DNA from 3 places in the Pseudoflavonifractor sp. HNCC25GI2 genome. Region 3 is predicted to be linked to each of the others. Evidence: riboswitches for the same ligand, from Rfam matches in the RefSeq annotation. Region 3 holds a riboswitch; each other region holds the start of a gene.
The links. Region 3 has a riboswitch for cyclic di-GMP ahead of AC3YUO_RS09130 (Spy0128 family protein). Riboswitches for the same ligand answer to the same signal wherever they lie in the genome.
Positions count from the first base shown of each region.

Region 1: another riboswitch for cyclic di-GMP. It lies ahead of AC3YUO_RS10865 (LPXTG cell wall anchor domain-containing protein); the one in region 3 lies ahead of AC3YUO_RS09130 (Spy0128 family protein).
Region 2: another riboswitch for cyclic di-GMP. It lies ahead of AC3YUO_RS10855 (VWA domain-containing protein); the one in region 3 lies ahead of AC3YUO_RS09130 (Spy0128 family protein).

Region 1 covers NZ_JBYUOW010000009.1:45,037-48,309, forward strand. Annotated here, with positions in the region: gene AC3YUO_RS10865 (LPXTG cell wall anchor domain-containing protein) at 1-1,491, opposite strand, end outside; cyclic di-GMP riboswitch class I at 1,528-1,649, opposite strand; gene AC3YUO_RS10870 (hypothetical protein) at 1,647-1,841, opposite strand; gene AC3YUO_RS10875 (ABC transporter permease) at 1,953-2,954, opposite strand; gene AC3YUO_RS10880 (ABC transporter permease) at 2,951-3,273, opposite strand, start outside.
Region 2 covers NZ_JBYUOW010000009.1:37,623-40,895, reverse strand. Annotated here, with positions in the region: gene AC3YUO_RS10860 (leucine-rich repeat protein) at 1-1,200, shown strand, start outside; cyclic di-GMP riboswitch class I at 1,552-1,667, shown strand; gene AC3YUO_RS10855 (VWA domain-containing protein) at 1,704-3,273, shown strand, end outside.
Region 3 covers NZ_JBYUOW010000006.1:6,920-10,192, forward strand. Annotated here, with positions in the region: gene AC3YUO_RS09130 (Spy0128 family protein) at 1-1,078, opposite strand, end outside; cyclic di-GMP riboswitch class I at 1,159-1,243, opposite strand; gene AC3YUO_RS09135 (hypothetical protein) at 1,299-1,604, opposite strand; gene AC3YUO_RS09140 (type IV pilus twitching motility protein PilT) at 1,993-3,054, opposite strand; gene AC3YUO_RS09145 (hypothetical protein) at 3,105-3,273, opposite strand, start outside.

The DNA.
Region 1 (3,273 bases), on a different contig from region 3:
ATTTCCGGTAAAGGTGCAGTCAGAGACAGTCAAGTTGTTCTGGAGGCCAGAACAAATGGCACCGCCCATAGAGATAGCAGTGTTATCGGTAAAGGTGCAGCCGTCAAAGTTCAGATTCTTGGTATTATCCACATATACTGCACCGCCGCCGGTACCAGCGACGCTGGTATTGCCGTTAAACTCCGAGTCGGTAACGGAGAAAGAATTACTATTGCTGCAATATACAGCACCGCCGGTACCACCCTGGTTGGCAGTAAAGGAACTATCACTCACCACGGCGGTATCCACCCCCAACAGGTACACAGCGCCTCCCAGCGTACTGGCGGTATCCCAACCGTTGGCCTCAAAGGTACAACCAGTAATGGTGACAAAGGGGATTTTGGGCGCATCGGCACCCTCAGTGGTGGTGGGACCCTTTACTGCCACAGCAGATCCGTAGTTGGTGCCAGTAGAGACGCCTATATTATTTTTAAGGATGCACCCCTCCATATAGAGAGAGCCATTCGTCCACAGAGCACTGCCGATACCCGCAGCATTATTTACAAAGACACAATCAATGAGCCTTAGAATGCTGCTCTTGCCGGCAGTGCAGTAAATAGCACCGCCGTAGGTATTATGATCGACCAGATCGGTGCCTTTGCTTCCGTCCAAGGTGCCCCCTTTAACAGTCACGTCCATCGAAGCGCCGTCCTGGCTATTGATGATCAGCAAACGTTCAACACTACCCTCCAGGCTAAAGCCATTCAGGTCCAGCACCAAGCTCTTACTGATGTTGATGGTGCTGGTCAGGGTCACATTGCCCGTCAAGGTAACGGTACCGCCGGTCTCAACTTCGTCAATAGCCTTTTGGAGGCTTTCCTGCGTCATTTCCTCCGGTTCCTCGCCGGGCTTGACAGCACCACAGACAGTGCACTTCAGATCATCGCCATAAGTGTGCTGGCCAGTGGCGGGCATCACTACATTTTCCTGTACCTCACAAAGAACACAGGTGCGGGTGCCCTCTCCATCGTCGACACAGGTGGGCACCTTCCCCTCCAGGGCCACAGGTTCGCCCCACTGATGGGCGGCAGCATCCACAGGAATTTCCTCCGTGTAGCTGGCTTGGCAGGTTTCACAGGTATAAGTCATAACACCAGCAGCTACGCAAGTAGCGGCCGTGGTCACCTCACCCGCAAACTCACCGATACAGGAGGTATAACCATCAATACAGTCCACACACTCCTGAGCCTCTTGGCGCTCACCCGTACCGTTACAGCTCCCGCAGGTTTCCTCAGCGGAGCCGTCCACGTTTCCGGTCCCGCCGCAGGCGGAGCAGGGCACAGTCACCTCAACCTCGTGATCGCCCCCGCAGGTCTCGCAGATAATTGCGTTGTGGGAATGATCTTCCCCATCCCCTCCTGCCGCAAAGGCCGTGATATTCAGCATACCCATGGTCATGCTGAGCACCAACAGCAGCGCAAACAGTTTTTGCAGTCGTTTTCTTGTCGCCATTTTTCGTTCTCCTTTCTAAAATCTGAAGATCGAATACATGGCAGCTGGGCCGGCCTGGCGGCTCGGGATTGGGACGGCCTGCTCGTCCCTCTGCCCGGCTCCGCTTTAGCTCCCTGGCTTTGCGTCCCGCCCTTTCAGACGGTTTGCCCCTGCATCTATTCTGCGGAATTCCTCCGCATGCTGTTTTGAGAGTTCCCTTGCTTTGTTTTCAACAAAGCAAAAGCCAATATTGGCTTTTCTCCGGTTTTCCCTCTCACACACGCAAAATGATCGCCCATATTGCGTTTTGTAGCCTTATTATAGCACCCCTCGGTTACAAAAGCGGTTACATCTTGAATTTTCTCTTTCATTCTTTTAAAAATTTTTTGTCGCACTTCCCATCAGGGATCCGACGCCTGCAGAAGGTATAAAAAAAGCCGTCCCCCGGACGGGGGACGGCGAAGGATGCGGTCCGGCGGAGCTTACCGCTCCTCCCGGAAGTAGTTGAGGCCCAGGGCGGCGGGCTGGCCGCTGCCCTCTTTGCTGCGGATGGAGGAAACCACCAGCACGATGGCGGTGATGATAAAGGGCAGGGCCTTGAAGAGGTGGGGCGGAACGGCGTTGAGCCAGCCCAGCCCGTCGGGGAAGGCCGAGGCCAGGGTTCCGGCATACACCTGGAGGGTGTTGAAGAAGCCGAAGACCACGGTGCCCAGGATGGCGTACAGGGGGTTCCAGTTGGCGAAGATAACCAGGGCGATGGCAATCCAGCCGTAGCCGTTGACCCAGCAGTTGGATCCCTCGAAGGAGCCGCTCATGTTGAGGGCCATGTAGAAGCCGCCCAGGCCCATAATGCCCGAGCCCAGCATCAGGTTCAGGTACTTATAGAGCAGGATGTTGACGCCCACCGAGTCGGCGGCGCCGGGGTTCTCGCCCACGGCCCGCAGCTTCAGGCCCATGCGGGTGCAGGACAGGTACCACCAGGCCAGCACCGCGATGGCCAGGCCCAGGTAGACCAGGGGGTTGTGGGAGAAGAACACCTTGCCCACCACCGGCAGGTCGGAGAGCACCGGAATGTGGATTTCTCCGAAGGCGGCGGACAGGCCGGGGGCCTGCTGCATGGTGGGCCAGTTCTGGCCCACGCCCTTGCCGATGAAGAAGTAGAGGCCCACGCCGAAGGTGGTGATGGTGAGGCCCGTGACGTTCTGGTTGGCCTGAAGGGAGACAGTGAGGACGGCGAACAGCAGTCCGCACAGGGCGGCGGTGAGGAAGGACACCACAAGGCCCACCAGGATGTTGTCCGTCCAGGCTCCGGCCAGGTAGCCGAACATGGCGCCCACGGCCATGGTGCCCTCCACGCCCAGGTTCAGGCTGCCCGCCTTCTCGGTGATAATCTCGCCCACCGTGCCGTAGAGCAGGGGGATGTTATAGACAATGATGTTGAACAGAAACAGGACCAGAATGCTGGCCGCGCTGGTATCGTTCATTTTGCCACCTCCCCGGAGTGGGCGCTGCGCGCCAGTTTAAAGCGGGTAAAGAAGTCTGCCGCCAGCACCGCGAAGAGGATCATGCCCTGGAGCAGGTCGGCAAAGTTGGCGTCCACGCTGGAGTAGGTGACGCTGGCCGCCTGGGCGCCGTACTGCAGCACGGTGATGAGGGCGGAAGCCACCAGGATGCCCGCCACGTTCAGCTTGGCAAGCCAGGCCACGATGATGCCCGTCCAGCCCACGTCATTGGTGAGGGAGGTGGACAGCACCCCGGCGGAGGAGACGCAGAAGGCGCCCGCCAGGCCAATAAGGGCGGCGG
Region 2 (3,273 bases), on a different contig from region 3:
TTCACTCAGGACTATGACATGGCGGAGAATTTTGTTATGGCGTATCAGCCCTATGGATCTACGAATTACGCCATTGCCCTGGATGCCGCCTATAGCCTGATTGCCAACCGTGAGGATACTTCTCGGGAGGCCGCGGTAATCTTTATCTCCGACGGAAAACCCAACCGAAACTTTGCAGCGAACTCCAGTAACATGGAGAAGATTTTGCCGGAAATTGAAGAATATGCCGATAGAATCAAGAGTATTCAGCAATTTGGCCACGGGACCAAGATCTTTGGTGTTATGCAGTCGGTTCCGGCCAGCGAAGAGGCCGACTGTATCAACGCTATGAAGCGGCTTTGTAGCGACGGTTTGTTCTTCTTGGCCAGCGATACTCAGGAGTTCAGTGATGCCATCAACAATGCAATCGGCGCGTCTTATAACATTTATACCTTGGTGGATACCATTGACCCTGCCTTTACGCTGGATGAGAGCAGCATTACCGTTTCGGCCGGCACCTACCAGGTCGGCGAGGACGCGGATGGAAACACCACGATTACCTGGACCATCACTGGCGTGCCCTACCTGACCCACACCATGAACTACGACCTGATGCTCAATCAGGTGAACGACAGCTACCCCTATGGATCCTTTGATACCAATGAGGGAGACGCTGTTGTGGCGCTGGGTGCTGACAACGTGAATGCAGTCGCTACACCTGTTCTTACCCGGGAGCGTTCTTCTTCCGGTGGCGGCGGCAGCAGCTACGACTATTACAACGTCACGGTCAACTATCTGGATGAGGATGGAAACAGCATTGCCTCCAACCACAGCGAGCGCATCCGTGAGGGCCTGCGCTATGATGTGACCGCTTACGACGCCATTGCCATCGAGGGCTATACCTACGACAGAACTACCGGTGATCCGCTCACCGGCACGATGAACGGCAACAAGGTGATCAACGTCTGGTATGTGGCCGAGGACACGGACATCACTGACCCCGAGGTTCCCGGCGGCGAGACGCCTGAGAATCCTGACGGTGGGGATGGAACCGAGCCTGGCACTGACCCCGGTGTGGACATCGAAGACCCCGATGTGCCCGGAGCAGAGGTGCCTGAGACTGGCGATATCTCTGCCCTGTGGCTGGCGCTGAGCGCCCTGTCCGGTACCGGACTGGCCGGCGTCACTCTGCTGGGCCGCAAGAAGCGGGACGAGGAGTAATTGCTCCGCAGAAGCGGTAAAACCATATCATTAAGACCACACCCCGGCGTTTACCGGGGTGTGGTCTGTTTTTGCGTAAAAAATGCGTAAAATATACAGAAAATGGCAAAAATGCTGAAAAATTTTTAAGAAATTGAACAAGAAAATAAAATTTGTAACCCCTTTTGTAACTCAAAGGTGCTATAATGAAACCCTGAACGCAGGATAGGAATCTTTTGCGTCCAGAGGAGAGAATATGGGCCAAAAAAGGGTGACCCGGAACCGCCTCCGGGAAAAGCCAATATTGGCTTTTTGCTTTGTTTTCAACAAAGCAAGCCTCTCCGAACAAAATGCGGAGGAATTCCGCAGGAATAGATGCAGGGGCAAACCGCTGGAAACGGCGGGACGCAAAGCCAGGGGGCTAAAGCGGAGCGAGCTCATCGGGAGGATGGAGTAAGAGCTGCCGCCAGGCCAGCCCAGCCGCCATGTATTCGATCTTCAGACAAAGGAAAGGAGAACGAAAAATGGCAATGAGAAGAAGACTGCAAAAAGTGTTCGCGTTGCTGCTGGTGGCCAGTATGACCATGAGCATGCTCACGGCGGGAGTGTTCGCAGAAGAGGGCGGTTCTTCGGATGCGGTTAAGCTGTCGTCGGTCACAATTCCTGAGAAGGACAAGAACATCTCTGTGGCTTATGGTACGGAGCTGGGGGATGTTCTGGAGAAGCTTCCCGGGACTCTGACGGGTACGGTTGAGGCGGCGGAGCCTGTCGATCCGCCGGTTGATCCAGTGGATCCCGATCAGTCTGAGGCATCTGAGGTGACTGAGCAGCCTGAGGTTCCCGAGCAGCCTGAGGTTCCCGAGCAGCCTGAGGTTCCCGAGCAGCCTGAGGTTCCTGAGCAGCCTGAGACGCCCGAGCAACCTGAGGTTCCTGAGCAGCCTGAGGTTCCTGAGCAGCCTGAGACGCCCGAGCAGCCTGTGGAGGGCGGTGAAGATGGAGTTCCCACTACTGTCATGCTGGCTGCGGTGCCCGGCGGTGAGTCGGATACTATCGTGCTGGGAGACTCCAATGAGCCCGAAACCGTAGAGGTTCCTGTTACCTGGTCCTGCGATCACTATGATGGCCGGACGGCCGGAGACTACACCTTTATCGCTACGCTGGGCGAGAGGTATTCCTATAGCGGCGATCCCCTTTCCATTACGGTGACGGTGGAAGAAAAACCAAAGGTTGACATTGAAGAGCAGTATATCATTACGCCGGAAACGCCGGATCCGAATACTGTGCTGAAGGCTGCGGCTGAGGCTAATGTTCCGGCGTTACTGAAGAGCGGCACATATGAAAAGGGCTTTAAGGCAGAAAATGTTACCCTTTATGTGGAAGGGAATGCTGTTATCAACGGCGGTATCACCCTGAAAAATGCAACTCTGGAGGGCTACACCGGCAGCGATATCCTGGACATTAAGGAGACTTCTGAAACCACAGTCAATACGGCAACGCTGAACTCTTTGACTGTGAATATTACCGGCGCAGCTCACAACTATTTGATTAATTGGGAGGGCGGTAATTTTACCCTGAACGATGCAGTCCTTTCTGCCAGCGGGAATACTAAAGGCTGTGGTCTGTATGCTGGTGGAGGAACTGCTGGCAGCAAGTTTATCGCCACAAACAGCGACGTTACCTTCAGCAACAACGTTCAGGGCAGCGGCGGCGGAGCCGGAATCTGGGCAAATGCAGATGGCAACTCGAACGCTGTATTTGAATTTATCGACAGCAGCCTGACGATGAATAACAATGGCCTGAATGGATTTATGGGCGCACCGGCTTCGTATTTGGGCGGCAACACCCCTACATTCGTTTTTGAGAATACCAATGTGACTGTGACTGGCAACGGAAGTTCCACAGATGACGGCGAAGGCGATGGTTTCAGCTACGGATATATCACCCTGCGCAATACAGGCAAGGGAGACTATACCTTTAACGTCAGCGACAACGACAACAACGGTTTGGACGGCGGAAGAGAAAATAATGCCGCACTGGATGCCGAAGGATACACCATCATTGCCAACGGGAATGGCAACATTGGTCTTAACATTT
Region 3 (3,273 bases):
CATAGACATTATAGGTGCCGAACTCCGCATTGGGGAAGTAGTTTTTTGCGCCCTGGTCCGCACCGTCGGCGGGCGCACCTCTGGTCGGATCCAGCACATAGAACTTAACAGGAACCGTAGTGTCTGTGGGCTCCAACTGCTGTGCCTGAACCTGAACGGTGTAATATTCAGTCAACCAACCCCAGAACCAATCGTAGTAGTTGTGCTTCACAGTAGCAGTGCCGCTGCTAATAGCCTTCAGCTGCACGGTACGGCGCTCAGAATTCCCAGAAATTTGAATCACGTTTTTCCCGTTGATCACGGTCCAGCGGTGCTCATTAAAGTCGCCGCTGTGACCCTGAATGGAGAAACTTTGTCCGTCTGTAATAGTCAGATGTCCAATTTGGTGACCATTCTGGCTGACCGTTATAACATAGATGGAGAAACTTTCGGCGGAGAAGGTGGCTACATCGCTGTCGGCAGTGATGGTCTCCACAAACTCGGGCTCAGCATCGGCGTCCTCCATGTGGTAGATCTCCACTTCCTCCACCGCTTCAAGCACAGGGCTCTGGATGTCCACGGTGACCGACTGTCCATGCTCCTCGGGCTGCCACACATTGCCCTCGCCGTCATAGATGGTGATATCATAGGCGATTAGGACATTCAGATCGTCCAGAGTCAGCTTTACCGGCTCGGCGGTGACCTTCGCGCCCTCAGGCAGCAGGCCGGACACAGTGATGACTGCGCCGTCCTCGGCCTCAGCCTGAATGCTGTCCTCAGTGAACTCCTCGCTCTCGATGGGCTCCTCGTCCTTGACGGGCTCCTCGTCCTTGACGGGCTCCTCGTCCTTGACGGGCTCCTCGTCCTTGACGGGCTCCTCGTCCTTGACGGGCTCCTCGGCCTTGACAGGCTCCTCGTCCTTGACAGGCTCCTCGTCCTTGACAGGCTCTTCGTCCTTAACAGGCTCTTCGTCCTTGACAGGTTCGAGGCTCTCGTCCCCAACAGGGATATTGAGCTCTATAATCTCGTCCTTCTGAGAGCCCATTTCACTGGCCAGCGCGCTGACGGGCAGCAGGCTGAACAGCAGGACTGCTGCCATAAATAGAGACAGCGACTTCTTCATTTTTCTAACCATTCTTTCGTTCTCCTTTCAACATTATGTATTCGGAAGATCGAAATCCTGGCGGCCGGGCTGGCATGGCGTTTCCGCTTTAGCCCCCTGGCTTTGCGTCCCGGCGTTTCCGCCGGTTTGCCTTGTTTCAGTGATTTCTTCGGTGCGCGCTCCGCACCGTACAGGGAAGTGCTGTGCCTAGCCCAGGCTAGGCGGAAGAAACGGACGTCCGTTTCTTCGAGGGTTGCTCGGTTCCGGTGATTGCGCTGTCCATCAGCAGGATTAACTCCAGCGCGCTGCGGAAGCTCTGTTCCAGATCTCCCTCCAGCCAGGCAACGGAGCCTTGCCAACTGGCATTCTGGCGGAAGAGGATCCGCACCGCGAAGGTGGCCAGCCTGCCCTCCTGAACTTCGGGGGAGGGAGGGCCTCCGGTTTTCTGCTCCGGCGGCGAAGCAAACGCACGGACCGCAGTAAAGGACTGAGGAAGCTGCATGTGATCCAGCGTGTCCTCCATAGACTTTAAAAATTGGGTCAGGCTGGAAAAACTCGTTCCCTCCGGGAGGTAGGGATTATAAAAGCGTCCTTTGGGTACGGAGTTTTCGTAACTGTCAACGCAGACAATCGTGGTCCTGTACTCATTTCCGCATAACCTGCTCTGCATCCAGAGTTCACCCCCTTTTACCACATCTTACGTAATGCAGTATAGCATACTCCGGTTACAAGACTGGTTACATCCCTGCACTTTTGCTTCAGGATAGAAAAAAATAATGCACAAAAACTAAAGGAGATTTTTGACGAAAAAAGCAAAAAACAGCGTGTCTTCATAAAAGAGCCGGGAGGCCATAAAAATGGCCTCCCGGTTCTTGAGAAAGCGGAATGGATAGCCAGAAACAAAGCCTGGTTCAAGCCCCCAGCCGCCGACGCAGCTGGTCGGGGTTGTCGGAGTAATCCAGCGCCGTTTCCAGAGAAATGTGTCCAGCACGGTACAGGGCCAGAATGGACTGGTCCATGGAAATCATGCCCTCGTTGCTTCCCGCATTCAGGGCGTTGTCGATCTGATGGGTTTTTCCGTCCCGGATGAGGCTGCGGATGGCGGCGTTCATGTGCATGATCTCATAGGCGGGCACCAGACCGCCGTTTTTGTCGGGCAGCAGCTGCTGGGACACCACGGTACGGAGCACCATGGACAGCTGGACCCGCACCTGGGCCTGCTGGGTGCTGGGGAAGGAGTCGATGACGCGGTCGATGGTGTTGGCGGTCCCCTTGGTGTGCAGGGTAGCCATCACCATATGGCCCGTCTCAGCGGCGGTCATGGCGGTGCGGATGGTTTCCGCATCCCGCATTTCGCCCAGAAGGATGACGTCCGGGGCCTGGCGCAGGCAGGCCCGCAAAGCTGATAGGTAGTCCGCAGTATCAATGGCAATCTCTCGCTGGCTGATGATGCTCTTCTGGTCCCGGTGGAGGAACTCGATGGGGTCCTCCAGCGTAATGATGTGGCATTCCCGGGTACGATTGATTCGGTCAATGATGCAGGCCTGGGTGGTGGACTTGCCGCTGCCGGCTGTGCCGGTGACCAGCACCATGCCGTGGGAGACGTCGGCCAGCTTCATAACCTCCTCGGGGATTCGCAGGGTTTGCCAGTCGGGGATGTCAAAGGCCACCACCCGGACCACGGCTGCCAGAGAGCCGCGCTGGAAGTAGGCGTTGACCCGGAACCGGGCAAGGCCAGGCACGGCAAAGGAGAAGTCGTCATCTCCCCGCTGCAGATAGGTTTCCATGGGGCGCTGGGCCATACGGTAAAGGTCGGAGATGAGGCGGCGGGTTTCGGGAGGAAGAAGCTTTTCTTCGGCAATGGAACGGATGCGGCCGTCCAGCTTTTCACTTACCACGCCGCCGGCCACCAGAAACAGATCAGAAGCTCCGTCCTGTACGGCACGGGTCAAATAGTCAATTAGTTCCGCCATATGGCGATCTCTCCTTACCTTTTAAAATCTAGAATCAAAGGGAAAACAAGTCACTGGCCGTCCCAAACCGCCAGGCTGTCATCGGTTTCCCAGTCCGTAGTGGAGACGGCCTGCCAGCGCAGGACTGTATATTCGCTGCCGATGATCTGTACCTGTACGTCCAGAGCCTGGGTGTCGGAGATGGGACAGGCATAGGAGTACCGGCCGTCTCCCTCGTCC